Regions from separate parts of the Pedobacter sp. 01N310 genome, predicted to be linked through region 3. Evidence: riboswitches for the same ligand, from Rfam matches in the RefSeq annotation. Region 3 holds a riboswitch; each other region holds the start of a gene.
What was found. Region 3 has a riboswitch for S-adenosylmethionine ahead of AC1DNH_RS04920 (SusC/RagA family TonB-linked outer membrane protein). Riboswitches for the same ligand answer to the same signal wherever they lie in the genome.
Positions count from the first base shown of each region.

Region 1: it holds a riboswitch for S-adenosylmethionine, as region 3 does, so the genes downstream of both, AC1DNH_RS01390 (transferrin receptor-like dimerization domain-containing protein) here and AC1DNH_RS04920 (SusC/RagA family TonB-linked outer membrane protein) in region 3, are expected to answer to the same signal.
Region 2: it holds a riboswitch for S-adenosylmethionine, as region 3 does, so the genes downstream of both, metH (methionine synthase) here and AC1DNH_RS04920 (SusC/RagA family TonB-linked outer membrane protein) in region 3, are expected to answer to the same signal.

Region 1 is NZ_JBFTSB010000001.1:402,356-412,875, reverse strand. Features, by position in the region: gene AC1DNH_RS01405 (peroxiredoxin family protein) at 1-402, opposite strand, end outside; gene AC1DNH_RS01400 (RagB/SusD family nutrient uptake outer membrane protein) at 438-1,970, opposite strand; gene AC1DNH_RS01395 (SusC/RagA family TonB-linked outer membrane protein) at 1,981-4,992, opposite strand; gene AC1DNH_RS01390 (transferrin receptor-like dimerization domain-containing protein) at 5,008-7,230, opposite strand; SAM riboswitch class I at 7,310-7,414, opposite strand; gene AC1DNH_RS01385 (ArsR/SmtB family transcription factor) at 7,718-7,993, shown strand; gene AC1DNH_RS01380 (MFS transporter) at 8,053-9,192, shown strand; gene AC1DNH_RS01375 (DUF92 domain-containing protein) at 9,528-10,241, opposite strand; gene AC1DNH_RS01370 (putative glycolipid-binding domain-containing protein) at 10,512-10,520, opposite strand, start outside.
Region 2 is NZ_JBFTSB010000004.1:3,876-14,395, forward strand. Features, by position in the region: gene AC1DNH_RS09925 (GNAT family N-acetyltransferase) at 1-59, shown strand, start outside; gene AC1DNH_RS09930 (GNAT family N-acetyltransferase) at 274-780, opposite strand; gene AC1DNH_RS09935 (short chain dehydrogenase) at 885-1,481, opposite strand; gene AC1DNH_RS09940 (histidine decarboxylase) at 1,690-2,823, opposite strand; gene AC1DNH_RS09945 (S41 family peptidase) at 2,974-4,581, opposite strand; gene murQ (N-acetylmuramic acid 6-phosphate etherase) at 4,772-5,575, shown strand; gene AC1DNH_RS09955 (hypothetical protein) at 5,744-6,310, shown strand; gene AC1DNH_RS09960 (Bax inhibitor-1/YccA family protein) at 6,349-7,092, shown strand; SAM riboswitch class I at 7,206-7,310, shown strand; gene metH (methionine synthase) at 7,444-10,520, shown strand, end outside.
Region 3 is NZ_JBFTSB010000001.1:1,259,435-1,269,954, reverse strand. Features, by position in the region: gene AC1DNH_RS04940 (protein-disulfide reductase DsbD domain-containing protein) at 1-1,753, shown strand, start outside; gene AC1DNH_RS04935 (TlpA family protein disulfide reductase) at 1,821-2,408, shown strand; gene AC1DNH_RS04930 (trypsin-like peptidase domain-containing protein) at 2,412-4,088, shown strand; gene AC1DNH_RS04925 (peroxiredoxin family protein) at 4,736-6,007, opposite strand; SAM riboswitch class I at 6,145-6,252, shown strand; gene AC1DNH_RS04920 (SusC/RagA family TonB-linked outer membrane protein) at 6,580-9,747, shown strand; gene AC1DNH_RS04915 (SusD/RagB family nutrient-binding outer membrane lipoprotein) at 9,758-10,520, shown strand, end outside.

The DNA.
Region 1 (10,520 bases), 860 kb from region 3:
GAAAATTTTAGCGCCGGGATCTAGGGCCAATGGATAAGTGATATTCATGTCTTTGTGAAATTTCTGTACCACATCTAATGGTTCATCCCGATCAACACCGATCAATACCACATCTTTATTTTTATAGGCCTGCCAGATGTCCTTTTCTAAATAAGGCATTTCTTCTCTGCATACCTTACACCATGCAGCGGTGAACTGTAGAATGACAATTTTTCCTTTTAATTCTTTTAATGTGGTTTTCTTACCATCATGGAGTACCAGTTCAAAATCATCAGGGGCTTTATCTCCTACTTTTACCAGATAGCCTCTGCTATCGGCATTGGGGTTTTCGAATTTTGGTTGTTGCGCAAATCCACTAAGTGTAAGCAAAACTGCGGCTAAGGTTAATAGTTTAATTTTCATAATGATAAGTTTAAAGAGTTATAATGTTGTCTAAATTATTTTTCAGCGGCTTTCCAGCCTTCATCAAGTGCGGTGGCTACTTCGCCATATTTTCCTTTTTCGCCGAAGTAGGCGTTGCTACCAAAAGTATAAACGGGTTGTTTTACCAGATCGAGCTGGAGTTGCGGCAAAGGATATTCAGTTGGCGTACCGCCTACGAGTAAATTGTTCCTGCGCATAAAGGTAAATGGCAGAAATGCACCACCAGCGCCATCTATTTCAATGGCATATTCATAATGCAACTGTTTTCTCAAATCAGCCTGGTTTGCGGCAACATCAGGAAGCGTTCCTATGGCTTTTCTTACAGCGGCCGGATCATTTAGTATGGCAGCTGCGCCAGCATAATCCTTCAGCCAAAATTTGGATTCAGCCTTTAGTAACCTGATCTCTTCCGCCAGGAAATAAGGATTAACCGCACCAGGTGAGTTTAACGTGTTGGCTGTATTATACCATCTTTTTCGGTACCAATTGGTAAAAAGCCCACGCCCACGCGATTCGATAAATATTCCAAAACTTGTGGTGTATCCAAAATAACTATCAAAACGTTTATCGTTGCTGCTAATGTTGGGTAATATTCCGGTTAAAGGGTAAAATTTAGGGGTATTTCCGGTTTTATCGGCCAAATAGGCAATTTTAAGATCTGGTGGCAACCAACCAGAACCATCTGAATTGCGCTGTAACAAATTGGTCAATAACTGATTGTAATACCCCCCTGTTACCGTGGTGATCACAAAATCGGTGGTAAATCCTTTTTCGGCGTAGGCCAATACTTTATTCCATTGTTCATCGCCAATTTTTTCTGCTTCGGTCTTATCACGGGCCTCAGATGATAAAATCCTTGCAGCCATTGAATTGGCCAGTTTAATAAAGTCGGCTTTACTGAATGTTTTTCCGCTGAGGAAATCGAATTTAAACTGTGTATTCGCTTCAGCCAGTGTTATAGATTTATCAATCAGCTTGATTCCATTGGCAATTAAGGCCTTGTAAGAATCCGGAAAGTCTTTCGTGCTCAAGTTCACGTCATCCACAATAATACCACGGTCGAAAATAACACCAAGATAGCCTTGTGCTATTCCTTTGGCATAATAGGCCGCAACAAGGCAATCCTGCGTTCTATCTGTACCCTGTGTATCGTAAATCTTTTTACCCTGCTTTTCAATAATATCCAATGCCAGCGTGGCATCTAAATTGGCCTGATAAAAGTTATTGTAAAAAGTATTCCAGGTAACTGCACCACGGTAAGAAGTATTGTTATTGAGTCGTAGACGCGGTTCGTTCGCAAAATCCCACCAGGAAGAATTTCCGTTGGTATTGGTTGTCTGATCGGCTAAAAGACTAAAATGCGTGCCAGATGCACTTGTTGAGGTGCTAAAAATAGTTTGAACGCTACTTGTTGTGAGTTTAAGCCCGAGATCTTTTATCTGATCGATGGCTTCCTGATTCGTCAGCGTTGTTGGATTATCGAAATCTGTTTTTTTGCAGGCGCTAAGGCTTAAGGCAATAAGTGATATATAGAATATATTTTTCATTTTCTGTTCGTTAAAAGTTTAGCGTAAGTTTTGCGCTGTAAATGCGGTAGGTTGGATAATCGTAAAAATCCTGATTGCCTTCTGGCGTTACTCCGGTAAAGGATGTCCAGGTGTATAGGTTACGGCCAACTAATGCAAGTCTGGCATTACTTAGTACCCGGTTTATCCCAATAGCTTTTAGCGGCAGTTTGTAGCTTAACGAAACTTCTCTTAGCGATACGTAGCTGCTGTTCTGCAACCAGTAATCGGTGGTTTGCTGGGCATTAAAAACCGCTGTAGTAAAGGCAAGTGGCAAACCTGCCTGCGCCGCCTGATCAGAAAATGGGGAACGGTATTGATAAGTAAGATACTGTTGGGTTTCATTATATTTCTGGCCACCTTTTTTCCAATCCAACACCGCATATAGCGATAAAGGGCCGATATTGAAAGTATTTGAAAAACCGACAATAAAATCGGGCTGTGCATCTCCAATAATTTTCGAATTACCAGTAGCTGCATTTTGGTACAACAATGGTGTTTCAGCTGCCGTACCTTGCTGGCTTTTCAAAACCACAAACCCCAATTGGTTAACAGCAAAATCGCTCAGCTTGTAAATTCCACCTGCTGCATTGGTAACCAGCCCCTGCGCATTGGTTTCCAATTGATCGAGACCAGTGAGCACACTATAACCATAAAAGGCAAAAGGGCTTACTCCAGGTGCTTTTCTAAAATCGCCATCGGTAAACTCTGGTACATCACCCAATGAGGTTATTTTACTTCTAATTCTGCTAAAGGTAATTCCGGTGTTCCAGGTAAAGGCATTTTTGGTAACTACGTTGCCGTTAATTTCGAGCTCGAGCGAATTCGATTTTACTGCACCCAAATTCCCATAAATCCTTGCCGAACCTGTAGTTGGAGGAAAAGCCGGCACCAGGATAAAATCGTTTATACTTTTTGAAAACGCATAATTGGCCTGAACATTAATGCGTTTAAACAACTGCGCGTCAATACCAAATTCGAGTTCGGAGGTAATAGCCCTTTTCAGATCTGTATTTTCACGTTGATTATAGCTTACGCCGCCAGAACTGGATAAGGAAACCTGACTATCCTTAGCACCAAATGGAGGCAAACTTCCGGCCTTGCCATAGGCTACCCTCAATTTTAATTCGTTAATGATACCCAACTTCACATCTTCTGTTAACCGATATGCAGTAGATACCCTTGGGAAAAACGCTGTTCCAACATCAGCACCAAACCTCGAACTGTTATCCAGGCGGCCCAATACATCTATAAAAATCTTTTCCTTCCAAGCTGCTTTCAGGTTTAAAAAGTAACCGTAGTTAACTGTTTGTTCCCAGGTAGAGCCAATACTTCTACTATCAGCTGATGCCGCAGCTAAACTTTTAACAGGTGCACTCAGGTTATAGCCAGAACCAGATAATGAAGTAATCCTGTTTTCTTCGTATACCGCCTTTAACGTTGCCCCGAAGTCGAAATCGTTAAATTTATTATTATAGTTTAGCTGGGCCTGACCGTTTTTGGAAGTGGTTTTTGATGTCTGTTCGCCATAATAACCATTGTTACGGGTAATGTCGGCAGAAATCGTCTGAAAGCCAATCGGGTAGTAATCCGTTTCATTGTAATTTTCATTCTGTATGGAAGTATATACCTCCGCATTCAACTTATCGGTAAACTGGTATTTCACTTTTATACCAGCAAGTAAATTATCGCTGTTATTTTCATATTCACGGTAACTCAACTGGTAAAAAGGATTGTTCACATTGAAGTTCTGTATATCAAAACCATAGGGTTTAAAGGCATATTTCCCTGAGGCATCGCGTTCCTGAAGATTGATAAAAGGTTCGTATAGTGAAGTAGCATATAACAAGGAGCCGCTACCACTTGATGATATGGAAGAAGAAGGCGTTTTGTTGTTAAAGTATTGCAGGCTTAGGTTAATCTCTAAGTTTTTATCCGGTTTATAGCCAAAATTAAACAAGGCTGTTTGTCTTTTATCGGCACCCACAGGTTCTGCAACTCCGCCTTTATATTGATTTTGAAAAGATGCATACAAAGTATATTTATCGCCCGCAGTTGATGCCGAAACAAAATTTGTAAAATATGGATTGTTGTTTAACATGTTAGCCACATTATCGTATACATTTGGGTATGGGTGAAGGTTAAGGGAATAACCGTTAGTTTGTACATCGATGGTCCTGGCGTTGCCGTTAAGCACGAATGAACCATCGGAATTAACCTTAAAATGATGAAACTGAGAAGTTGGCGGCGTATTTTGCACATTGCTTAAGCCAAATTCATTATCGACAATAATATTCACCTTTCCGGTACCTTTTCCTTTTTTGGTGAGCACCTGGATAATTCCGCCTTCACCCCTGGTACCATAAAGGGCCGAAGCCGCTGCGCCTTTAACCACTTCAATCGATTCTATATCCTGCGGATTTAAGTCAGACAGGTTTAATGCGGTTACAAACCCATCCACTACCAAAAGCGGCGCAATATTGCCCGATACCGATTTAGCGCCGCGCAGATAAACCGTTGCCCCCGAATTACCAGAAGATTGACTGATCTGGATCCCTGCAACCTTTCCTCTTAAAGTTTGAGAGGCATCTGTAGCCGGAACGGTATTAATCTGATCGTTATTCACTTTTGTTAGGGCAAAGGTCAACTTTTTGCGACTGGTACCTTCTGCAACGCCCGTAACCACCACATCAGCTAAAAGATGGACATCTTCTTTCAATTCCACATTAATTTCTGATCGGTTATTGATAGCTACAACCTGTTCTAAATAGCCCTGAAAATGGATGATGATACTATCAGCTTTTTGAGATAAGTTTAAATTAAATTCTCCTTTACCATTGGTGCTGGTGCCGATTTTGGTACCTTTTAATTTTATGGTAGCGCCAATAAGTGCTTGCTTATCTTTACTGTCGGTGATCTTACCGCGAATGGTATTTTGAGCAAAAGCCTGCAAACTGCTAAGCAAAACAAAGCAGACTATTAAATGGGTAAAAAATAGTTTCATTTTTATGGATTATAATTAAGGATGATTGGTCTGGTTGAGAAATTGAGTGAGTTTTGAGATTGAAGTTGTTAACACGAGAATTTGTACCTGTACATCTTTTGTATGGTACTGCTCAATGGCTTCTCTCACACCGGGAAGGGTTTTAACGCCATAGCCGGTGTACAGACCAGGGGCATAAATGCTATGCCTATACCACGGACGCCCAGGTAAACCTGCTTGTAGAAGCAATTGTTTTTCAGCCTGAAAAAGTAAGGTATTGAGTTGATCAGTTTTAGTATCCGAAGCGAGTGCAGCAGATACGATCTGATCAAGTTTTGATGATGCAGTTTTTAAACTATCTACTGCTAAGTTCAGTGCTTTAAAATCAAACTCTGGTAATTCAACCTGTACAGGAGGATTTTTCAAGTTTTCTTTAGGATCGTTGGCGAGCTGATAAGCACCACTTAAAACGAGCTTATTCTGGCTTTGAGCACCTTCCCTAAGCTGTTTTGCCAAAGCGTTTACTTCAGTAACATAAGTCGCTATTTTAGCCTGAAGATTAGAAAAATTAAATGGAAGTACATCTGCATTGGCCAAACGTAATACCGCCCGGCCAGCCGTTTGCGATAAGGCCAATCCGTATTCAAAACCTGGATCTTTAAACTTCACAAAGTTGTCGTAAGTATCGAAATTGGTATGGTACTCTCCTCCTTCATCTTCCCCGCCAAAACCAAGGCTTAAAGTAGGGATGCCGAGGTGCTGCAAAAACGCTGAATAATCTGATCCTGTGCCGAGCGCGCCCAGATCGAGTGTTTGGCTATCTTGTATTTTCTTACGGTCGGTAAGCGAGGCTGTAGAAATGGTTTTATTGGCTTTCCACCGCTCAAAAATATTAGAACCAACCTGAGGGTCTTTTACATCTTTCGAAATTTCTGAAACAAAATTTTCTAAAGCATGGGAACCGCCAGCTTCCAAAAAGCCACGGCCATTGCCATCCGAATTGATGTAGGCAACCGCTTTACTGTTTAACTCGTCTGCATGGTCTTCTACCCATTCTGTTGAACCTAAAAGCGATTGTTCTTCTCCATCCCAGGCAATATAAACAAGTGTTCGTTTAGGTTTTATACCTGCCTTTGCCAATTTTCCGATAGATTTTGCTTCTTCCAAAAGGGAGGCCAGCCCACTTACCGGATCTGCAGCGCCATTTACCCAGGCATCGTGATGATTACCACGTATAATCCACTGATTTTTAAATTTACTTCCCTCAAGTTTTGCTACAACATTGTATGCTGGCACAATATCCCAGTTAAAAGCCAGGTTTAAACGGACCACGGTACTTCCATCGCCAATGTGATAGGTAACGGGCAAGCCACCGCTCCAATCGGTAGGTACCACCTCACCTTTAAGTGCAGCAAGCAATGGCAAAGCATCGTGATAACTAATGGGCTGAACCGGAATTTTAAGAATCGTTTTGGCATCTGCCCGCTCCAACCTTTTGGCATTCTTGGTAGAACCGATTCCGGGTGTTAATGGATCACCGGGATAAATTACCATATCCATTACCGATCCCCGTTGAACAGCAAATTCTGGCTTGTAGGCGCCTTGCGGATATACATCTCCTTTCACAAAGCCGTCATCTTTTGGGTCCGAATAAATGATACAGCCCACCGCACCATGTTCGTAGGCTATCTTAGGTTTAGTGCCCCGCCACGATCTGCCATATTTTGCAATAACAATCTTGCCTTTTACGCTGATACCTAAACGCACCAACTTTTCATAATCAGCTGGTAGACCGTAATTTACAAAAACAAGACCTGCACTAACATCACCATCGGCACTCCAGGCATTGTAAGGAGGCAATTGCCCTTGCTGTGCGGTTGCTAAATCTTCCTTAATAGCCTTTTCTTCAAGCGAGGCACTGTATTTGTTGCTCCCTAAAAGTTCTACCGAACGGGCTTTAGGCGTTGGAAACAAAACATAATAAGTCTCTATTTTTGCGTCCCAGCCATAACTTCTAAACTTTTTCAATACAGATTCTGCTACTGTTTTACTTCCTTTAGCACCCAAGTGGTGAGGGTTGGCAGAAAGTTCTTTTATGGTAGCCCCTATATTTTCTTTATTAAGCCCGGCATCAAATTTCTGCTCAATAACACGCTGTATCGGAATATTTTGGGTTTTAAATCCACTCAGCCTATTCTGCGCCAATAAAGGAAGCCAGAGCAATTGAATAGCCGTAAAAAGTGTAAAAGTTTTCTTCATTTTCTGATTTTTTTAGGAGTTCTTTTACCAGAAAAACTTTGAGCGACCTCAAAATCAATTAGCATGCGGATGCATAACCAACTTATCTTCTCCACCCTTGGGCAGAAAGGAATTAGCACCTTTTACAAGTGTATAGGTTGCTCAGACGTCATAGGGCCCTTCCCTCAGTCTTTCTGGATAAGTATTATATAATGATGCAAAGCTAAAAATAATAATCTAGTATTCCTATAGGATTTATATTATTTATTTAAATAACGCGGTTGACAGTCTTTTTAAAACTGACTGCCTTTGTTTTTTTTCGATCTTGCTAAAGGGATATATGCAAACCAGATCTTGGATTTTGCCACTTCTTACTGGGATCTCCCTGATGACTAAAAATCTTTATCCTAAAACAATCAATAAACATAGATACATTTCTATATATCAATATTAAAATTTACCTTTGCCAAGGCTTTACCCCTTGTTAATTTGGAGCAAAGCAAGAAAAATGGATAACAAAAAGATAGAAAAGATATCCCGGGCACTAAGTGATACCAACAGGATAGCCATTTTACAGGAATTTAAAAAAAAGAAAGATTGCCTCTATTGTGCAGAAGTAAATGATCTTTTAGACCTGACACAACCTTCCGTTTCCCACCATTTAAAGCAACTGGTTGATGRAGACCTGTTGTTGCCTCAAAAAGAAGGACGTAATTTCAAATACCTGCTGAACGAGAAAGTGCTCAATGAGTACATCGCCTGCCTAAATTCGTTAAAGGATTAAGGGCACTTACACATGAAATTAGAAACAAATTACCTATACACATCGAAATATTTGAATATATGAATAAGTCTATATATATACTGGCATTAGGTGCCTTTGGCATTATCACTACCGAATTTGGCGTTATCGGCATCTTGCCAACGATCAGCAGGGAGTTTGGCGTTTCTGTGGATACAGCCGGGTGGTTATTAAGTGCCTTTGCTATAACAGTTGCCGTATCGTCTCCATTTATAACTGCCCTTACTTCTAAGATCAATCGCAAGTTCTTATTATGCCTTGTTTTGGGTGTTTTTATACTCTCAAACCTGCTTTCAGCTTTTTCCCCTAGCTTTACCATTTTGATGATCGCGAGGATTTTGCCTGCCTTCTTCCACCCGCTGTTCTGGAATATTTCGCTAGCAGTAGCGTTCAAACAAGGCGGAGCCAAAGCAGTATCGGTCGTCATGACTGGGCTCAGCATCGCTACGGTTTTGGGTGTACCCTTAACTACCTATGCTGCTGATTACTTTCATAACTGGCAGGCATCTTTTTTCTTAACCAGTATTATCAGTTTAATTGCCTTTTTAGGCCTGCTATTTGTTGTGCCATCTATGCCGGGCAACAGCGAAAAATCTGCTGAAAGCCAGTTGTATGTTTTAAAGGATACCAAGCTTTGGCTAAACCTGGTTTCCACCGTACTTACACTTGCAGCCATGTTCTCGAGCTATAGCTACCTTGCCGCGTACCTTGAAAACATTTCGAATATGAACGGCGCTCAAATTAGCATTATGCTGCTCCTATTTGGTGGAATGGGGATTCTTGGTAACTGGTTAATGGGCATTGCACTCGGTAAAAATGTAATCTTAACCAGCCGGTTCTTTTTTATTCTTTTGATAGCTGTGCAAATATTGGCTTATTATTTTGGAACAATTTTTATCCCTATGGTAATTATTGTTTCCTTATGGGGCATGATCCATACAGGTGGATTTTTAGTGCCCAACATTCGAACCACTCAATCCGTTCCCCATAATGCATTGGAATTTGTAAACAGTCTTTTAACATCTTGCTATAATATCGGTATTTCATTAGGCGCATTCTTAGGCGGCATTGTAATCGCGAAGTTTGGTGTCCACGAAATAATCTGGATGGCAGTGCCTCTTCTGTTACTGGCTTACTTATTGAGTTTTGTAAACTCAAGAAAGAAAGCATTGGTTAATTAATAATTTATCAATCTTAAAATATTAAAACTGAGTACATGCTCAGCATTATCAATGATCTTACAGGACAATCCAAGATTTTATAGTGATAAATATAGTCCTTTTGGCTGATTACTTTCAAGAGCGTTAACGAACTTTAACTAAAAAACCCCAACTCAATTAAAAATTTTACCGAGTGTCTCCCATGCCCAATGTTCGTTAAGTTAAGCGTTTTTAACCATAGATGCACCCAGATAACACGGATTTTCATATCTGTGTGCATCCTTTCTATCTGTGGTTAAATTATTTTTGCTTGTGCCGAATGGCTTAAGGTGTAATGGGAATAAATAAACCCAGACTTAAAGAAAAATCTCCAACAACACAATTACAATCGCTGCTGTCAATGTATTCAAAAAATTGACCACATCATTCCCGATCAACCCCCTCCGCTCCAGCACAGCCCCTAATATGGAATCAGTAAGGTTACCCAACGTACCTGCAAGAACAATAAAGAAAAAGCTGATACTCCATCCCCATCCTAGCGCATAAATGCCAGCAATAATACAGCTACCTGCTATACCGATCAGGGTCCCTTCCAGACTGATCACCCCGTCCATTCCGCAGCGGTCGGGCTTAAAGGAAATAACATTAAAAAACCGTCTTCCATAAAGCATCCCCAGCTCGGAGGACAGGGTATCCGCTGTAGCCGAGGCAAAGGCTGCCGCCATTGCCGGAAGCATCAAATAAGCCAGCCGGGGATAAGACAGGGTAACTATAGCTGCAATGGCCGCAGCCCCGGCATTGGCCAGTACCTGCATTGCATTACGGCCTTTTTTTTCTTCATCCTTAGTGGCAAAAGCCTGCTTTCTGTGCCGCTCCAAGGAGGTGGCAGCAGAACCGAGGATAAAAAACATGGTCATCATCGCAAGCCCGAAGTAACCTGCAGCGGTAAAAATAAGGCATGCCAGTACCCCGCCCGTAAAAGCGGCCAGAACCGTCAGTTTTTTTGCCAAGATACTGTAGGCCATGCCTAAAATAATGATGATAGGCAAAAAGATGCCGCTATTGAACATATCACAAATATATTTGAAATATATTCACGAAAAAGCACATGGAAATATTTGTGCTGTTACGAACTACCAAAAACGTCAAAATCGACCGTGGTCACAAGTCTTGGGTTACCAAAGAGATCGATAAAAGTAACGGTTAGTTGTACTTCGGTTTGATAAGAAAACGAGCAGCCATTTTCCCTGAAATACCCAATCTTACTGCTGATTATCCATGCAGAGATTGAAATCAAGAAGGAGCCCGAAATGAATTTAAACGACCAGAATAAACGGGTGCTATTTTTC
Region 2 (10,520 bases), on a different contig from region 3:
ATGGACTACCGAAACACTATCAGGGAATTAGTTTGAGCTTGTTTGAAATCGTATTGTAAATTATAAAACGGTCGTCATGCTGAACTTGTTTTATTGGTAGTCTTTATGATTTTAAAGGCCTAATAGCCACTTCGTGGTCAGCATCTTTTTAGTATCGTCCTCGTTTGCAACGAGGATGAATGAAATACACATTTGTAATATGTTTAAATCACTTAAGCCGATGCAATCGGCATAATCGTACATCCTCGTTGCAAACGAGGACGATGGGTTAAATCATTTCAATTCAATTTTCCAGCTTAACATATCATCAACTTCTCCAATATGGATAAAGTTGTTTTTTTCTAAAATGGAATACGAGGCCACATTATCTTTTGTAGTGGCGGCAAAAACGGATTTCACTTTTGGCTGCGCTTTAGCCCATTCTATTAATCGGCCAACTGCTTCCGTCATAAAACCCTTACCTCTAAATTCTTCGTAAGTACCATAACCAATTTCAATTTCGCCATTTGGATCAGGCTCACCAACAAAACAGATATCGCCTACCATTCTATGATCGCGTTTAGATATGATTGTCCATAAGGTATGGTACAGATAATCTTTATCCTTATCAAAAACGTTAGGTAAAATCGTTTCCTCCAAAGCATCATGAAGCGAAGGAGAAATGTTTTTTTTGGTTGGCAAAAGGCCAAACTCTTCTTCAAGTGAATGATCATCTTTAATGTATTTTAAAAGTTGATCGTGTGTTAATGGTCTTAAAATGAGGCGTTCTGTTTCTATCATGCTTGAGTTTGTTAGATAGACCAATATAAAGCTTTGGGTTTTGAATAACCAAAATTTTAGAACAAGCTTTTGTTAAAAAAAATGTCTTAAAATGCCGAGTGTAATTAATAAACCTTTATTACCTGTCCTGTTACAATGCCCAGTACACTTTTTTCGTAAGCTTTAACTACTTTCTCCATACTAACCGGAATTTCGCCAGGAAAAGAATCGAAATAAGCAGGCGAATCTTCAACCACGTTGGGGCTGACGGCATTTATACGAACCCCATTTTCAAGTTCTGGAGCAGCAGCGAGAACAAAAGAATTTAATCCTCCATTTATTGCGCTTAGTACGGCGCCTGCTGCAACGGGATGATCAGCCAATATGCCCGAAGTTAGCGTAAATGAGCCACCTTTATTAATGTAATGCTGACCGATAAGCACAAGGTTAACCTGGCCCAATAGTTTGTCTAGTAAGCCGCTCTTAAATACCTCACCCGTCATCTGGCTTACTGGCGCAAAAGGGCCTTTTCCGCTCGTACTGATCAAAGCATCGAATGGCCCAATCTGCTTAAACATGGCTTTAATCGATGCTTCATTGGTAATATCTACCCGAACATCGCCTTTGGTATTTCCTACGCGGATGATCTCATGTTTTTGTGCAAAAGCTTCAGCTACTTTTTTGCCCAACGTGCCTGTCGCGCCTACAATTATTATTTTCATAGCGTATTATGTTAACATAAAAAGGTACATATAATCCCGCAAATTTCGCAGAAGAGCGCTGATTTGTAATTTTACGCTGCGTTAATCTGTGTGATCAGCGGGAAATTGATAGCCATAGTACAATTACTTATCACTAGGTGTGTTTAATGTGTAATACTAGTTTAGCGTCGTTATTAAACATCAAGGCCGTTAAAATGTTTGTATCGCGTCAATCCTGCAACACAATTTCTGCTTTTAGGTCGGTAATCAGAAGATCGATATGCGCTTGCGTTACGTTGGGCATGCAGATGATATGCGAATTTCCCTGCTCAGCTGCCAGTTGCCATTTTTTACAAATTGTAGCAGATGGGGTAGGGAAGTTTACGGTTATAGCATTCACGTTTCGCCATGCAGCAATACCCAGCGCCTTAAGTTTTTGCTCGGTATAAGCTGCAGTTGCTAAACTGTGCATGGCCCTGGTTTTTAAACCTGTTATACCCAAACGTTTAATGGTGTGCCATAAAAATAAGGGGCTATGGCCATTTCTAGATCCGGTAATGGTGGTATCAACACTTCCGATGTAAGCCACCGAACGGGCAATCCGATCACGGTTTGATTTTTTGGCAATCACCACACCGCAAGGCATCGGCGAGCCAAAAAACTTGTGACCGCTAATGGCGATGCTGTCTGCACCATCTTCAAAGTCGAATGCTGGTCTGGGTTCAATCAATGCACTGTAGGTGCCAGAAAGTGCAGCATCGGCATGGATATAATAATGTTGGATAGCCAGTTTTTTTAAGATGCTTTTAATTTTGGCCACATCATCACGGGCCTCGGTCATGGTGGTGCCAATATTCGCCATAATGATAACAGGCATGTGGCGGTTCATCCTAATGGTGTGTTCAAGGTCTTCGTAATCGATTTCTCCATTTTCCTGGGTACGGATGACGATGTTTGACATGTTGAGTAAGTGCAGGTTCTTTTGTACACTATAATGTGTAGCTTCAGAGTAATAAACCATTCCTTTTGGATGTAATTCGCGGGCAAGGTACAAGCCATAAAGATTTCCTTCTGAACCGCCATTGGTTACATAACCCCACCAGTTATCTGCAGGCGCTCGGAAAAGTTCAGCAAAAAACTGGACTACTTCTTTTTCGAGTTCACGTGAGCCTACGGCATAGGTTGAAGTAACAAAAGGATCACCCAGGTTGTTCATCGGATATTTTAAAAAATCTGAAAGTGTCTGATAATCGAAGTCCTTTGAAACGGGATAACCTAAGAATAAATCGGTCTGTTTCTTAACGTTCTCTAATAGATCATTTAATACCTGTTGATCTTTTTCCTTTAATTTGCTCGCTTCCATAAGATATGATTTGCTGGCAAAATTAATAAAACAAAATATAGTATTATTATTTGTGATTAATTAAGAACATTATGCTGAAATATTCTATTTTTGTAAAATTAAAATTCTTTTTAGCGCCTAGATTGAGGTGCCATGAAATATAAAATATGGCTATTGAAGGTTAAGTAGCGCTTGTCTTACGGCGTTGTCGGTTTGGTTTGCAGCCTTGTAATAACCTACGTCGCCTAGATAATAACGGCAAAGCAAAGCTTTTAAATCATTCAAGATCACATTTTTCGAATTATACAATTGAAAACGGTCTATCGCTACATTTTTGCGTTGAAGATACCCGATAAAGTCTTTAAAGTCGTTATCATTTATAGTAAAGATATTGATATTCTGCTCAACAAAACTGGCACTATACTTATTGGTAAGTACATTAAATACATAATCAGAAAGCACTTTTTTGCTCACTAAATTGCTGTAAAACTTATTGTAGCCACTTGTGTCTAATTTTACAAATACATCTGGCTGGATACCGCCAATCGGTTTAACTTTTCTGTTGGGCTGAATATTTACGCCTTCTGTTTTCTCAATAGAATCTTGAAAAGAGGTCCGGTCTCCGGTAAGCTCTCCGTCCATCATACGCTCGTCTAATTCATGTTTGTAGGCGTCGTAACCTTTTTTATACGATTTTTGGATACTGCGACCAGATGGTGTGTAATATCTAGCGATGGTTAAGTTCAATGCAGAACCGTCGCCAAAAGCAAACTGCTCTTGTACCAAACCTTTGCCAAAAGAACGGCGGCCAACAATAATTCCGCGTCCCAGATCCTGGATGGCTCCAGCTACAATTTCGCTGGCCGAAGCGGTATTTTCATTAATCAGGATAGCCAGTTTGCCATTTTGAAAAGCGCCAGTGCCCGTAGAAAAATAATCGGTACGTGGCTCATGTTTACCCTGTGTATATACAATAAGTTTGTTCTCGGCTAAAAACTGATCGGCCAAACCTGTAGCAGCAGTAAAATAACCACCTCCATTGTCACGCAAATCAAGAATCAGTTTTTTCATGCCCCTTGCTTTCAGGTTATTGGCTGCAACAGAAAAGTCGTTATCGGTATTAGCGCCAAACTTGCTGATCCGTACATAACCTGTTTCGTTATTGATCATATAAGCTGCATCAATACTGCTGATGTTTACTTTGCCTCGTGTAACCATAATGCGGTTACTTTGCGGTGTGCCTGGATGTAAAAGCACCACGCTAACACCTGTTCCAGATCTGCCTTTAAAACGGCCCGTAAGTTGGTCTTTTGGTAAATTTCTTCCACTTACAACTGCCGTATCGATACTTAGGATTTTATCGCCCAATTTTATCCCCGCCTGGTAAGCTGGGCCATCTTTAACCACGCCGGTAACCATCATGGTATCGTTAAGCATATAATATTCTATGCCCACACCCTCAAAGTTCCCTTCCAGGTTATCGGTCATATCCTGCGCATCGGTTGGTGGCAGGTAAACACTATGTGGATCGAGTTGGTGCAGAACGCTATCTATGGGTAAGTTTTGAAGCGAATCGGTATTGATATCATCAACATAATTACCGTTGATGATGTGTAAGATCTCATTTAATTTCTCATCGCTGTTGTTGGCGAGTTGAGGGCTCTTTTTAACGCCAAAACCTTGATCTTTAATAAATTTTATGCCCAAAAACATACCCACTATTAAAATTACAGAATAGCTTGCAGCGATCAGTACGTTATTTCGGGTGTTTTTTTTCATCAGCGTTACTGCAAATTTATGAAAATTAGCGAGTTGATATATTTTTTAACTGCATTTTCATGTCTTTTGTTTATAATATTTAACATTAATTAACGCGATGGAACAATAGGTTGAAATTTATGACAGATATTTTTAGGTTTTTACGGTAGTTTTTAGAAAGAATTTACCGAATTTTATCAAAATTAAATTTATGAATAGAGTTACCGAGCAAGAATCTAACTATAACCACATCGATCAGATGTCGGTGTTAGAAGTTTTGCAGGGCATTAATAACGAAGATAAAACTGTAGCATTTGCAGTTGAAAAATCTTTGCCTCAGATCGAAAAATTAACATCGGCAGTGGCCGAGCGAATGAAAAAAGGTGGCCGTCTCTTTTATATAGGTGCGGGTACCAGTGGTCGTTTAGGTGTAGTAGACGCATCAGAATGCCCACCTACATACGGTGTTCCTTTTGATTGGGTTGTTGGAATTATTGCCGGTGGAGATACAGCCATTAGAAGAGCGGTAGAATTTGCTGAAGATGACGCCGAACAAGCCTGGAAAGATCTTCAGGAATTTGAAATTAACGAGAAAGATTGTTTGGTTGGTCTGGCAGCGTCAGGTACTACGCCATATGTAATCGGCGGATTAAACACGGCACGTAAGCATGGTATTTTAACAGGTTGCATCGTTTGTAATACCGGCGGACCTATTGCTGCAGAATCGGATTTTCCGGTTGAAGTGGTGGTTGGCCCTGAGTTTGTAACCGGCTCTACCCGTATGAAATCTGGTACGGCTCAAAAAATGGTGTTAAACATGTTAAGCACTACCGTTATGGTTCAGTTGGGGCGTGTAGTTGGCAATAAAATGGTCGATATGCAGTTAACCAACCATAAACTGGTAGACCGCGGTACACAAATGGTGGCCGATGAACTAAATATAGGTTACGATGAAGCAGCTGAGTTGTTAACCCGTTACGGAAGTGTACGTAAAGCAGTTGAAGCAGGACACTAAGAAATGAGAGAAGGATAGAAGGATTGAATGAAAATGAATTAGTGAATGAAAGAATGATTGAAGGATAGGATGTAGAAACGATCTTAACATTCACTCATTCAAAACTCAATCATTCAATAACTTATCTAGTCACTCATTCAAAATTCAATTATTCAATAATTAAAGTATATGCACGAAATTGAGCCTTATTACCAGTGGAGAGATGATTATATTTCGGCAGAAGATGAGCGTTCGCCATTTTACAATACCGAATATTCAGAACTTTACTTCGATAAGCAGATTTACAATTTTTTACTGCACCCGCAATGGGACGAGTTTGGTTCGAATACCTTATACATGAAGGTGTTATACGCCGATTATGATCGCAGTTATGCCGTTATAGAATTTATAGGAGAATGGAACGATGCCATTAACAACGATATTATGCTGCTGAAACGCGATATTTTAGAGCTGATGATGGATGAAGGCATTAATAAATTTATCCTGATCGGTGAAAATATACTGAATTTTCATGCCTCTGATGACAGTTATTACGAAGAGTGGTTTCAGGAAGTAGAAGATGGCTGGATTGTTGGAGTTAATTTTCAGGAACACGTAATCACCGAGTTTCGCGATAATAACATCGATTATTACATTAACTTTGGCGGTGCATTTGACAATCTGCCATGGCGCACATTAAAACCTTTACAGTTCTTTAAAAAAGTTGAAGAATTGCTGACAAAAAGATTAAACTAAATATTTATTTTTATATAGTTAAATACACAAAATTTAAAATGGAACAACAAAATTATCAATATCAAAAAGACAGTGTTTTTGTACAGGAAAGATCTGTTTCTAAAAAATTCTTTGCAAACGTTTTCTTGTGGATGTTCGTGGCATTGTTATTATCTACGCTTTCTGCCTTTTATATTTCTAACAGTGAAAGTGCATTAAGATCGTTAATCGATTTTGAAACCGGCAGAAGAACTGCTTTAGGTTACGTAGCCATGTTTGCACCACTTGGATTAGTTTTATTAATGGGCGCGGGTTTTAACAAATTATCTTATGGTGCACTATTAGGCGTTTTTGTGCTTTTCTCTATTTTATTAGGAGTAAGTTTAAGCTTTATTCTCTTAATTTATACCGGGGCGTCTATAATTACCTGTTTCGCTGCGGCTGCGGGTATTTTCGGTATTATGGCATTTATGGGCTATACCACTAATATTGATCTCAGTAAGTTCGGCCCTATCTTAATGGTAGGTGTTGCGGGATTATTTATTGCGAGCATTCTTAACATGTTTATTAAAAGCGAACAATTTAGCCTGATTATGGCTTTTGTAGGTATTGCGGTATTTACTGCGTTAACGGCTTATGATGTGCAGAAAATTAAAAGAATTGGGATGGGAATTCAGGAGAGTGGAGAAGCAATTCCAGAAGCAGACACTAAAAAACTGGCAATAATGGCTGCTTTGAATTTATATTTAGATTTCATCAATATCTTCCTTTTCTTACTTCGTATTTTCGGAAGCAGAAAATAGTCATTAACAGAACAATATTCTTAAGGCCGTGCAGAATTGCATGGCCTTTGTAATTTTATTTGGTAGCAAAGCGATAAATTTTGGAATTGATGTTGCTTTGTTGCATTTTTGTATGCTTATTAAGAAAGACGGAGGGATTAGACCCAACGAAGTCTTAGCAACCTGTAACCATACAAGGTGCTAAATTCTATTCTGCAAATAGCGGAAACAGATAAGTTTAGGATTACGATTCACGTACCAACTTTTTAAATAAGCCTTTTAGAGACTTGAGACCATAGATTTGAGATTTGAGACATTGTGTCTTATCCACTCTCATATCTGATATCTCATATCTCAAATCTTACAACAAGAATGAGCATAAGAGAAGAATTAGAAAAACGTATTTTGGTGATTGATGGTGCAATGGGTACCATGATTCAGCGATATACCTTAACCGAAGAAGATTTTAGAGGGGAGCGATTTAAAAACCATCCCTGTGATGTAAAAGGCAATAATGATTTGCTCAACATCACACGTCCGGATATTATTAAAACAATACACCTGGAGTACCTGGCCGCTGGTGCCGATATTATCGAAACCAATACGTTCAGTACACAGCGCATTTCCATGGCCGACTACCAGATGGAAGACCTTTCTTACGAAATGAGTTTTGAGGGCGCGCGGGTGGCAAAAGAAGCTGTAAACGTGTTCATGGCTGCAAATCCAGGCCGTAAATGTTTTGTGGCCGGTGCTATTGGCCCAACCAACCGTACCCTTTCCATGTCGCCGAATGTAAACGATCCTGGTTTTAGGGCAGTTTATTTTGATGAGCTCGAAGCCGCTTATTATGAGCAGGTGCGTGGTTTGGTAGATGGTGGTTCTGATGTATTATTAATCGAAACCATTTTCGATACTTTAAATGCTAAAGTGGCTATTGTAGCCATTAAAAAATATGAAGAGGTAATTGGCCGTAAACTGGAGATTATGATTTCTGGTACCATTACCGATGCCTCTGGAAGAACACTTTCAGGTCAAACTGCCGAAGCTTTCTTAAACTCTGTAATGCATGCAAAACCGTTAAGTATCGGTTTTAACTGTGCTTTGGGTGCTAAAGAAATGCGTCCGCATATTGAGGAGCTTGCTGCAAAAGCTGGCTGTTATGTTTCGGCCTATCCAAATGCAGGTTTACCAAACGAGTTTGGTGCTTATGATGAACAGCCGCATGAAACGGCACATTTAGTTGACGATTTTATTGCCTCTGGTTTTGTGAATATTGTAGGCGGCTGTTGTGGTACCACGCCAGAGCACATTGGCTGTATTGCCAAAAATGCCCGAAAAGCAGAACCCCGTAAAATACCTGTATTGGAGCCTTACATGCGTTTAAGTGGGCTTGAGCCTGTAACCATCACCCCAGAAAGCATTTTTGTAAATATTGGTGAAAGAACAAATATTACCGGATCTCCCAAATTCTCTAAACTGATTTTAGGTGGAGATTATGAAGCCGCACTGGCCGTTGCTCTGCAACAGGTTGAAGGTGGTGCGCAGGTAATTGATGTGAATATGGATGAGGGGATGTTGGATTCGGAAGCAGCAATGACCAAATTCTTAAATCTCATTGCCTCCGAACCTGATATTGCCAAATTGCCCATCATGGTCGATTCATCCAAATGGTCGGTTATTGAAAATGGCTTAAAATGTTTGCAGGGAAAAGGAATTGTAAACTCTATTTCACTAAAAGAAGGGGAGGAGAAATTCCGCGAAAGTGCACGCAAAATTATGCAATACGGTGCTGCGGTAGTAGTAATGGCTTTTGATGAGCAAGGACAGGCCGATAATTATGAGCGCAGAAAAGAAATCTGTAAAAGAAGTTACGATATTCTGGTGCACGAAATTGGTTTCCCGCCAGAGGATATTATTTTCGATCCGAACATTTTAACTGTTGCAACCGGATTAGAAGAACATAATAATTATGCTGTCGATTTTATAAATGCCACACGGTGGATTAAAGAAAACCTACCTCATGCTAAAGTGAGCGGAGGGGTTTCTAATATTTCTTTCTCTTTCAGGGGAAATAATACCGTTCGCGAAGCAATGCACTCCGCATTTCTTTATCACGCCATTCAGGCTGGGTTAGATATGGGGATCGTAAATGCAGGGATGCTAGAAGTTTATCAGGAAATTCCACCCGAATTGTTAGAAAGGGTGGAGGATGTACTCTTAAACCGAAGAGACGATGCTACAGAGCGTTTGGTAGAATATGCCGATACCGTAAAATCGAAAGGTAAAGAGGTAGTTAAAGATGAAGAGTGGAGAAAAGGTTCTGTTGAAGAGCGATTATCTCATTCTTTAGTAAAGGGAATTGTAGAATACCTGGATGATGATGTGGAAGAAGCCAGACAAAAATATGCCCGCCCGATTCAGGTAATCGAAGGACCGTTGATGGATGGGATGAACATTGTGGGTGATTTATTCGGTGCCGGAAAAATGTTCTTGCCACAAGTGGTAAAATCGGCAAGGGTAATGAAAAAAGCCGTAGCCTATTTATTGCCATTTATCGAACAGGAAAAGCTGGATAATCCCGATCAGGATCAAAGTTCATCTGCAGGAAGAGTTTTAATGGCCACCGTAAAAGGCGATGTGCATGATATTGGAAAAAATATTGTGGGTGTAGTATTGGCTTGTAATAACTTCGAAATTGTTGACATGGGCGTGATGGTTCCTGCGCAGGAAATCATCAAAAAAGCCAAAGAAATAAAAGCCGATATTATTGGTTTAAGTGGATTGATTACACCATCATTGGATGAAATGGTTCACTTTGCCAAAGAAATGGAGCGCGAAGGTTTTACCATTCCCTTAATTATCGGTGGGGCCACTACTTCAAGAATCCATGCTGCTGTAAAAGTAGCGCCAAATTATTCAGGACCTGCTATCCACGTATTGGATGCTTCCAGAAGTGTTACCGTTTGCAGCACCTTGATGAATCCTGAAACAAAAGACGATTATGTGGCAGGTATCAGGGCCGAATATGATAAAGCACGCGAAGCGCATTTAAATAAGCGATCGGATAAACGTTTTAAAACCTTAGAAGAGGCACGTGCAAATAAATTTAAGATTGATTTTCAGCCCAACCTACCCGTTCCGGAATTTACAGGCACAAGGGTTTTCGATAACTATCCCTTAGAAGAACTGGTTCCCTATATCGATTGGACGCCGTTTTTCCATACCTGGGAGCTCCGTGGCAGTTATCCGAAAATTTTCGATGATAAAAATGTAGGGGATGAGGCAAAGAAACTTTTTGATGATGCACAAACTTTATTAAAACGCATCCTCGACGAAAAACTGTTAACAGCAAGAGCCGTAATCGGTTTCTGGCCAGCTAATGCGGTTGGAGACGATATTCAGTTGACAGTTGCCAGTGATCAGCTGTCAAATGACTCAGAACTGAAAAC
Region 3 (10,520 bases):
ACCAATGCCGAAAAATGTAGTTTATTATTCAACTACACCAGCTGTTGTCGAAAAAATATACAAAACCAGAATGGCAGATTTTAAAACCTTTTTGGAACAGCGCTTTACCGAGGTTAAAGTAATAGATGTGGCTGATTATAAGGTAGAAATGTCTGATGAGGTAGATGTAACCTTAATGGATGCCGGCCCTGTTAACATGCCCGCAAAATTTAGTCGCCCAATGGTTTTAATGCACGCCATGGCACCCAATGTGGGTTTACCTTTAGGTTTAAAGTTCGACTGGTACTGCCAGTGTCTGGATGACGAAGCCTTGAACATCAGAACCGATCATCCCATTTTTAATACCCCAAATGCTGTAAAATTAACTATGGTGAAAAAACCCACGCCTGGTTCTTTTTTTAATGGTCATCAGGGAGTTGGTACACCCAAAGAAATGAATAGGTGGCAGGTGGTAAAGCAAGGCTTTTCTTCCAAAGAACCTTATCTAATCGGCATGGTTTCGCACGGCGAAGGATTTAACGATTCGCCAGATGCTGAATCTATTTCAGGTGGCGTTTGTCTTAAAAATGCCGAAGCAGTGGCATTAGGTCGCCAAGGAAATTATTTTATGTGGGGTTTTGCAGGCTCTCCTGATTATATGACAGATGAGGCCAAAGATGTTTTTGTAAACACGATCTGTTACATCAAAAAATTCGATCATCTTCCGGCTATTGTTAAAAAAGTACAGATCGAAACCCGTAGTGGCATAGATGAACTGATTTATCGGTTAAGCAAAGATCTTTATAATCAGGCCATTGTATCACGTCGTGAAGGGAACCTGCGTATGCTGAAAATGCAACAGGAATTAAAAGATAAAAAAGCAAAAGGTGAAGATATTGGCCATGGCAACGAAATGTTTTTGAAAATGCCGGTAACCAACGATACCCAATCTTTTGAGGACTATGTAAAAAGTTATGCCGGAGATAGTTTATTTGCTATTTATGGTACTAATATCAGTCTCTATCACAAGTATTACCGTCAAAATTATGAATATTTCTATCCTTCTAGCGTGTATACCCTTCTGTTAGACCGTGATGCACAAAAGCTAGGTATTTCTAACCGTAAAGTGGCGCTTTTAGATAAATGTGTAACTTTATTGGAGGCCAACAAAGAGGTAGCGATGGCGCAACGTTTGCTCGAACGTTACACTACTCAAAAATTCAACAAAGCAGCTGAATGGAGAAATTGGCTCAATCTAAACCTTAATAATCTATTTTATACCGAATCTGGTGGCTTTAAATTCATGGTCAATACCTATGGAAAAAGCTTTCCTACTGGTCAACAGCAAAGTTACCAGTTGCCAAAAGCGATTGTTAATGATGAGCCTACCACGGCCGATCCGGTTGCGGTTTCTGCAAGGTTTATTCCTGGTAATGGCAATAAAAAAGACAGTTTGCTTATCGAAGCCAAAATTTTAAAAGGCTGGCATATTTATGCCTATGTATCTAAAGATAATCCATTTGTGGTTACCGAAACCAGATTGGAACTTCCTGAAGGTGCAGTGGCCGATAAAGAATGGAAAACAACAGCAGCTATTCCTTATCCGGGCAACGAGGGCATGTTTATTTTTGAAGGAAAGGCAAACTTTAGGATAATGGTCGATTACAGCAAGGCAAAAGCAGGCACTAAAATTAAATGTGGTCTGTACTATCAGGTGTGTGATGAAACCAAGTGTTACCCACCGAAAGAAAAAATATTGGAGATCCTTATTTAAGCTATCTATGCGATCGGCATGGCCGGTAAAATGGCCTTGCCGGTTTTTTAACCCTTTAACTTAAAATATGAAACTTTTTTTAAGGCTTTGCCTTTTGGCTTCTTTGTGCCTGTTTACATGTATTTCTGTATCGGCACAAACTGCTGTAAACAAAGCTGATTCCTTGCACAATAAGCTTTTATCAGAAATGATCGGTTTACCTGCAGCCAATTTTACTTTAAAAGATCTCGATGGAAATGCAGTATCGCTAAAGGATCTAAAAGGGAAAGTAGTTGTGCTCGATTTTTGGTCGACATGGTGTGTGCCCTGCAAAAAATCTTTTCCTGCGATGCAGCTTGCCGTTAATACCTATAAAAATGATCCTTCTGTAAAGTTCTTATTTATCCATACCTGGGAAACCACCAAAACACCAGTTGAAGATGTAAAAAAATACATCGCACAATCGGGTTTTAATTTTCAGGTGCTAATGGACCTGAAAGATGGGACTGGACGTAATGCTGCGGTTGAAGCTTACGGCGTAAGTGCCATCCCTGCAAAATTTATTATCGATAAAGCAGGCAACATTGTATTTAAACTAACCGGCTTCACCGGAACCGATGCCGCTGCGCTCCAGGAAATTTCTGAGCGGATTACATTGGCAAAAAATCATAAATAACAAATGAATAACGCTATAAAGGGAATAGTAGTAACGATAGTTATGCTTCTCGGCTTAAATGCTGTGGCCCAGAAAAAACAGGTTGCCAAATTTCAGAAAACCATTGCCGAAGCAGTTAAAAAGGCGTACCCTGCAAGTGTACGGATGTGGGGTTTCGATGTACAGCAAAACCAAAGAACCAGTGCTCAGTTTAGTGGGGTGGTGGTTAGTGCCGATGGTTATATCCTAACCGCTGCACACACCATTTTGCCCGGTAAAAATTATAAGGTTTTTTTTCCTGATGGCCGCGAATGCATCGCGCTGGCACTTGGTAAAATAGAAAATAAAGAGACGCCAGGCATTCCAGATGTGGGCATGATGAAAATTACCGATAAAGGCACCTATCCATTTGCTGAGATGGGTTATTCGGCAAGTTTGCTTAAAAACGAACCTTGTATCAGCATTTCTTATCCCGAAACCTTAAATCAAACGATGCCAACCTTAAGGTTAGGGAATATTGCAGAAGTGAAAAATGAATATGGTTTTATCCGCTCCACCTGCAAAATGGAACCAGGTGATTCTGGCGGCCCTTTATTTGATTATTATGGCCGCGTAATCGGATTGCACAGTGCCATTGATGTTTCGGAAGAAATGAATTTCGAAATTCCTGTTGACCTTTACCGCCGTTATTGGACGGCTTTAAACAGCGAAAAACTTTATACCGTTTTCCCTGAAAAGAGGGATAGTGTGAAAACAGATCCCTTGTCTTTGCTATTACAGAAAGAAAGCAAACAGAAGGCTTTACACCCTGATTTTAATATGCCAACGCTTAAAAACAGCTGCTTTTCCATCAAAAGTATGATAAAAGGAAAAAACCAGGATATTTACGCCGCTTTATTGAATGTTAACACAGCAAATGGAGCTAAAAAACAACTTCTACTCAGTAAAAACACGATGGTTGGCGAACAAGCAAAAGGTGATATTAATGGAGTTGCGGTGCCAATTAAGTTAATAGGAAAAGATCAGGAGAATGACCTGGTTTTATTTGAACTTGACCAACGGATAACCGGTGGGATTGATTTAAATATTTCTGATAGCGACAGCGTTAGAATAGAGATGGGTAAACTTCTTTATAGCATTGATCCTGCTGGCAAGGTGATGCGCAGTGTTTTGGGCAGTAAGCTATTTAATTTGCCGAAAATTAATAGTCAGCCTTATTTAGGCGCAATGGTGGTTTATAATTCCAGTCCCGTTCAGTTTTCGTTAATCAAAGAAGGCAGTCCGGCAGAAAAAGCAGGCATAAAAGTTGGCGATGAACTGATCAGCATGAATGGTAAACTGATAAAAAAAGCGAGTGAATTTGCCCCAGAAATAATGAAATATTGGGCAGATGATGAGGTTTCTTTTGAATGGGAAAATGCTTCAGGTAAGATGAGTAAAACATTAAAACTAGAGGGGCGGGGTCACTCGGTATTTAATCACCCGGCAGAGAAATTTGAAGGTGGAAAGTCGGAGCGAAGAGATGGCTTTAATGCCATTTTTACTCACGATTCAGCCGTTAAGATCAATGCATGCGGTTCTCCTGTTTTCGATTGGAAGGGTAATTTTTATGGGATTAACATCGCCAGGTTTAGCCGAACAACCACTGTAGTGGTTCCAAAGAAAACGATAATAGATTTTGTTTTGAAGACTATTCAGTAAAGTATCTTCCTAATCTTGTCTAAAAATAAATGTCATTCTGAACGCAGTGAAGAATCTCAGGCTAAAGAGAGTCGGACCAAAATTTCTCTATTGGAATAAATCTATCTTAAAAAGATTCTTCACTGCGTTCAGAATGACAACTATGGGATGTCACCCTGAGCGTAGTCGAAGGGCTTTTATTTGCGATTTATTAATCTCAACAAGTCTTCGACTACGCTCAGACTGACAACCACGGCGTTTAACTTAATGACATTAATGATGCCGCTACGCCCGGGGCTAAGCACTTTTTTTCTGCAAGGAAGCTGATGCATACGTAATTACCTGAATTTATCTAAACACCCCGGCCCTGTGATGAATTAACTTTGGTAAGCTCGCTTTCGGCTTTGTTTACTACACAGCCCCCGGTAAAATAAACCTTATTGTAGCGGCTATCCTTTTTGTTGCAAGACTATAATCGTTTATGCAATTAATTCACAAAAAGATAGAAGCGGAAAGAAGGACTGCTTAAACCGAAGAGCGCTGCACCTGCTTTCCAAAAAACAATACGTTATGCATAATTATTCTTTCAAGTAGGTGGTGTCTCACCGACCACTGAGGAAGATTCTTCACTGCGTTCAGAATGACAACTAAGGAATGAAACGATGAGTCTATTTCTTCAGCAAGGTATCAATCTCTGTATTAAATTCTTTCACAAATTCATCATAAAATTTACCGGTTGCGGGGCCATTAAAACCCGTATGGATCTGCGCTACATTGCCCTGTTTATCGATGATTATTGTGGTTGGAAACGATAAAAAAGAATCGAGTGCAGGCAACGATTCTGATACGACCTGCTTATCGGCAGTACCTGCAATAACCTGGTCGTAATCTATTCCAAAACGTTCGCGGAAACGCGTCATCACCTTTTTTGCATATTCAGGTTCGGTTGAGCGTTCATAATGCAAAGCAATAATTTCTACACCACGTTTCTTGTTTTCTTTATACCAGGGCGCAATAAAAGTAGCTTCATCAACACAATTTGGGCACCAGCTTCCGGTTATGGTTAAAATCACCACCTTGTTTTTATATTTTTCATCCTTTAACGAAATCTTTTTACCGTTTACATCAGGAAAGCTAAAATCAAGCGTTTTGTAGCCTTTTTTCAGGTAGGTAAGTTTGTAAGGATCGGGCAGTGCAGCATCTTTATTTTTAGTTCCGGTAAAAGGCTGGCTTCCCCTTGCGCCTAAAATTTCGCCGGTTAATGAGCCATCTGCTTGGAAAGTTCCTTTGTAATAGGAAGGAGAGGAGCCAATAAAGCTCGAAAGTTGAAATTCATTTCCTTCTACTACACCTTCCAGATAACGTGAATCGCCTGTTACACGGAGAAAAGTGCCGGTAAGTTTGTTACCAGTTTGCTTAAATAAACCTACTGTTTTCTCTTCCTTACCATTTGGCGATTTAAAAACTACATCATAACTGCCAGAATAGTCTGCCTTTGCAGGTTTATCTGTTGTTTTAAAACGGTAATTTTTTCGTTCAGCAACAATGGTTAAAGGTTTGCCGGCTTTATCCTGTTTCCTTAATGTGCCTGTTAATTGATCACCATCTATTGCAAATGCGAGTTCGTTATCAAATTGATCCAGTTTTACGAAAAGCGAATCAGCTGTTTGTTTTACAAGGCCACCTTCGAAACTTTCTTCAGCATTGCGGAAGTATAATTTCTGCTGACCGCTTTTTTCGCTGATTTCGAAGTTAAAGGGGATTTCTAATCCTTCCTTAACCTTAGCTATTCCACGCCAGATGCCGAGGGCAACAAAAACATTTTGTTTTTTCTCTTTAAGCTTTGCTGCTTGATTATTTGCTAATGCAATATGGTTCTGAGCATAGGTGAAAGTTATTGATATAGCCAATACGGCTGTTAAAATGGATTTTAGTTTCATTGGGATGTGTATTTGTCGACTAAACTAGTAGACAAATATATGGATGTAATTGGCAAAGAAAAAATTTTTCAACAAAAATCTATAAAAACTATAGGATAAATGGAATTAATTATACCTTTGCCCCAGTTATTTTAAAATACTTATCAAGAAAGGCGGAGGGAATGGCCCTGTGAAGCCTTAGCAACCATCTAAATTTTTAGAAATGGTGCTAATTCCATCCCAGATGAATCTGGGGTAGTTAAGTCAGTTGTTTGCGTTATCCTTATAAGAACTATATGGAGCACTTCTGATTTAAGGGGTGCTTTTTTTTTGCCCTGAATGCGTTCTTGAAATTAAATTATGCATTAAATAAAATCATTCAAATGAAAAAGACAGACGAGCTGAAATCTATTAATGTAAACCTTAACGCATGCTTCCGAATGCGTGGAGTCTGTTAAAATTGCTCCATTTTAACAGGCTTTTTTAGGCTAACCATTCCTTTTTCTCTTTAAAAACAAATACACTTTTAGCCGTGGTAAAATTGTTTTACCCAAAATTATTATCCCTTTTAATTGATTATTAACTACACACTTATGTTTAAAATTTTAAAGTCAATAGCGTTTATCTTTCTGCTCTTTATTGTGCAAAAGCTTTCCGCTCAAAATGCCGCGGTTACCGGAACGGTAAAGTCGGCAGATGGTGAAACACTCCCTGGTGTTTCCATTTTAATAAAAGAAACCAAACAAGCCACCATTTCTGATGCAAAAGGAGCTTTTTCTATTCATGCACCAGATAAGGGTACATTGGTATTTTCTTATATCGGTTTTAAGAGCCAGGAAATACAGATCAATAAAAACGCCGGCCCCATTTCGATCATTCTTCAGTCAAGCGATAATGCGCTTGATGAGGTAGTGGTTACTGCATTGGGTATTTCGAGGCAGAAGAAATCGCTTGGTTATGCTGTTCAGGAATTAAAAGGACAGGATTTGGCCGAAGCTAAAGAGTCTAACCTGGTAAATGCACTGGCCGGAAAAATAGCAGGTGTAAGGGTAACCAATAGTCAGGGGAGCATGGGTTCCTCGCGTGTGGTCATCAGGGGGGAAACATCTATTGCCGGAAATAACCAGCCATTATTTGTGGTTGATGGGATTCCGGTAGATAATTCTCAGTTAAATTCGGCTGGGGCCAGAGATTATGCCAATACCATTTCAGACATTAATCCAGAAGATATAGAATCGATGAGTGTATTAAAAGGACCAAATGCCGCTGCATTATACGGTTCGAGGGCTGCGGCAGGTGTCATCCTCATTAAAACCAAAACAGGTAAATCGAAAAAAGGATTAGGCATTGCCATCAATTCAAACGCGGTTTTAGAAACCTTGCTTACGCTACCCGTGTATCAAAATGCTTTCGGTCAGGGATCGGAGGGCAAATTTAGTTATGTAGATGGTGCAGGTAAAGGCATTAACGATGGAGTAGATGAAAGCTGGGGTCCTAAATTGGATGGTAGGCTAATCCCACAATTTTATTCGAAAGGAGTAGCCGTTCCATTTGTGGCGCATCCTGATAATGTACGTGATTTCTTCCAAACCGGATATTCATTAAACAATGGGGTATCTATTGCAGATGCAGGCGAAAAGTACGACTTCCGATTATCGTACAATAACCTGAAACAGGTAGGTATAGTACCAAACTCCGGACAGGGCAAAAATTCATTTGTATTGAATACTACAATAAAAGTAACACCCAAATTAAGTTTAACCGCAAATGCAAACTACAGCAAACTTAATTCTGATAATTTACCGGGAACGGGTGGTTCGAGATCTACCAGTACCATGTTGCAGTTTACCTGGTTCGGCCGTCAGGTTGATATCAACCAATTGAAAGATTATTTGGATGAAAATGGAAAAACGTTTAACTGGAACAATAGCTATTACAGCAATCCTTATTGGGTAGCTTACGAAAATACCGTATCACAAAACCGTAGCCGGATTATTGGAAGTTTAGCGCTGAATTATAAGATTATTGATGGACTTGATTTCAATTTCAGATCAGGAACGGATTATTATAATGATAGGCGCAAAGTTAGGATTGCATATGGTACCAATGGAACGCCTTTTGGCTCTTATACTGAGAGTGCCTTTACAGTAAGTGAAAATAATACAGATGCGACATTAAACTTTAACAAACAGTTGAATGACGATTTTAGTCTTGAATTGTTAGGTGGTGGGAACATCCGCAGGCAATATATCGAGCAGAACGATCAAAGTGCGCCTAAATTGGCCATTGCAGGACTGTATACCCTTAAGAATTCACGCGATCCTTTAATTTCATCAAATAATTTATCGCGGTTAAAATCTTACAGTGTTTATGCCTCTGGACAGATTGGTTTCAGGAATTACCTTTTTGCCAACATCACGGCCCGTAACGATTGGTCATCTACCTTACCAGCGCAAAACAGATCGTATTTTTACCCATCATTTAACGGAAGTTTTGTAGCAACAGAAGCATTTGACATTAAAAGTGAAGCGCTTAACTACTTAAAAATACGTGGAGGCTGGTCTAAAGTAGGTAAAGATGCAGATCCTTATCGCTTGATCAATACTTATGCATTTAGTGCGCCATTTAACGCAAACCCTCAACTTACCACAAGTAATATCGACCTTAATCCTAACCTTAAACCAGAAACTACCACCTCAACAGAACTGGGCGTTGAGGCTGTTTTCTTTAACAAAAGGTTACGTTTCGATTTAAGTGCATATAACACCAATAGTTACAATCAGATTTTGGCTGCCGATGTAAGTCAAAGTACCGGGTTTAGTTCAAAACTGCTTAATGCCGGAAAAATAAACAACAAAGGTATAGAAGCACAGTTGGGGATTACACCAATTAAAAAACAGTTTACCTGGGATATTGATTTCAATTTTGCTGCGAATAGAAGTAGGGTAATTGAACTTGATGCTGAAAAATTATTGACGAATTATATTGTGGCTACCAACTCAGCACAGGTTATTGCTACCGTTGGACAACCTTATGGATCATTGTTCGGAACCGCCTTTTTAAGAGATGGCAATGGAAATATCATTGTAAACGCTACAGGTGCGCCAGCAACAAACCCAACCAAACAGGTACTGGGAAAATATACACCAGATTGGATTGGCGGGGTGTACAATACCTTCACGTATAAAGGCATAAGTTTAGGTGTATTGGTTGATGCGAGTATTGGTGGTTCTATCTACAATGGTACCTATGCAACAGGCACGTATACAGGAGTATTGGCTTCTACACTTCCTGGAAGAGCAACAGAATATGGCGGAATCTCATATTATTATCCGGATAATAAAAAGGAAAATAGCACCGTAAGGGTAAACGGAACCACTCCGGCAGGTGTAACGGTTTATGATGATGGGATTGTTTTTGATGGCGTAACTGCCGATGGTAAACGCAATGAAAAAGTATTGCCTGCGCAACAATATTATAAATCGTTCAGAAACATTGATGAAGCAAATATATTCGATGCTTCATATGTAAAACTCCGTGAGGTTAAATTAAGTTACAACCTGCCATCAAAATGGCTCCGCCCATTAAGTTTACAGGGCGTTTCAGTATCGCTTGTGGGACGCAATCTTTGGATTATCCACCGCAACACAGTAGATATCGATCCGGAAGTAGCTTTTAATACGGGTAACGGTCAGGGTTTAGAAAGTCTTTCTAATCCAAGCACACGCAGTTACGGTATAAACCTGAATGTTAAATTTTAATCTTACCATCATGAAAAATAAAAAACTATATATACTGGCTATTCTGGCAATTGCATTTTCATCTTGTAATAAAGAGCTTGATGAGGTAAATATTAATCCGAATGCTCCGGAAATTCCACAACCAGATTATTTACTTACTGGTACCACTAAAACTACAGCTGATACGTATTGGGGGGTAACCAATAACATGAACTCGAGTCTGCTTTTTGCACAACAATGGGCTAAAGTTCAATATACCGAAGAAGATCGTTATATCTTTTCTAACAGTAGTTTTACTTCGTTATGGTCTACCGGTTATGCGCAAAGTATTGCTGGCTTTAATAAAATTATCGAATTGGGCGATGCACAGGGCAATCCAAATTATAAAGGTGTAGCCCTGATACTGAGATCGTGGGTGTTTTTGTTACTTACCGATGCTTATGGAGATATACCGTACGCACAGGCTGGGAAAATCAAACAGTTTGTTACACCAGTTTACGATAAACAAAAGGACGTTTACTACGGTATTCTTAACGATTTAAAGACTGCACAGGCAGCTTTAGATCCAGCTTCAGGAAAAGTTATAGGGGGAGATGTGATTTATAGCGGCAATATTGCTTTATGGAAAAAGTTTGCCAATTCTTTACGCCTTCGTATCGCATTACGCATTGCAGATAAAGAGCCAGCTAAAGCTAAACAGGTAATAGATGAAATACTTGCAGAAGGTGGTACTTATATTAATAGCAAATCGGAGAATGCACAACTGTTCTACAGTGATTCACCTCAGCAAAATC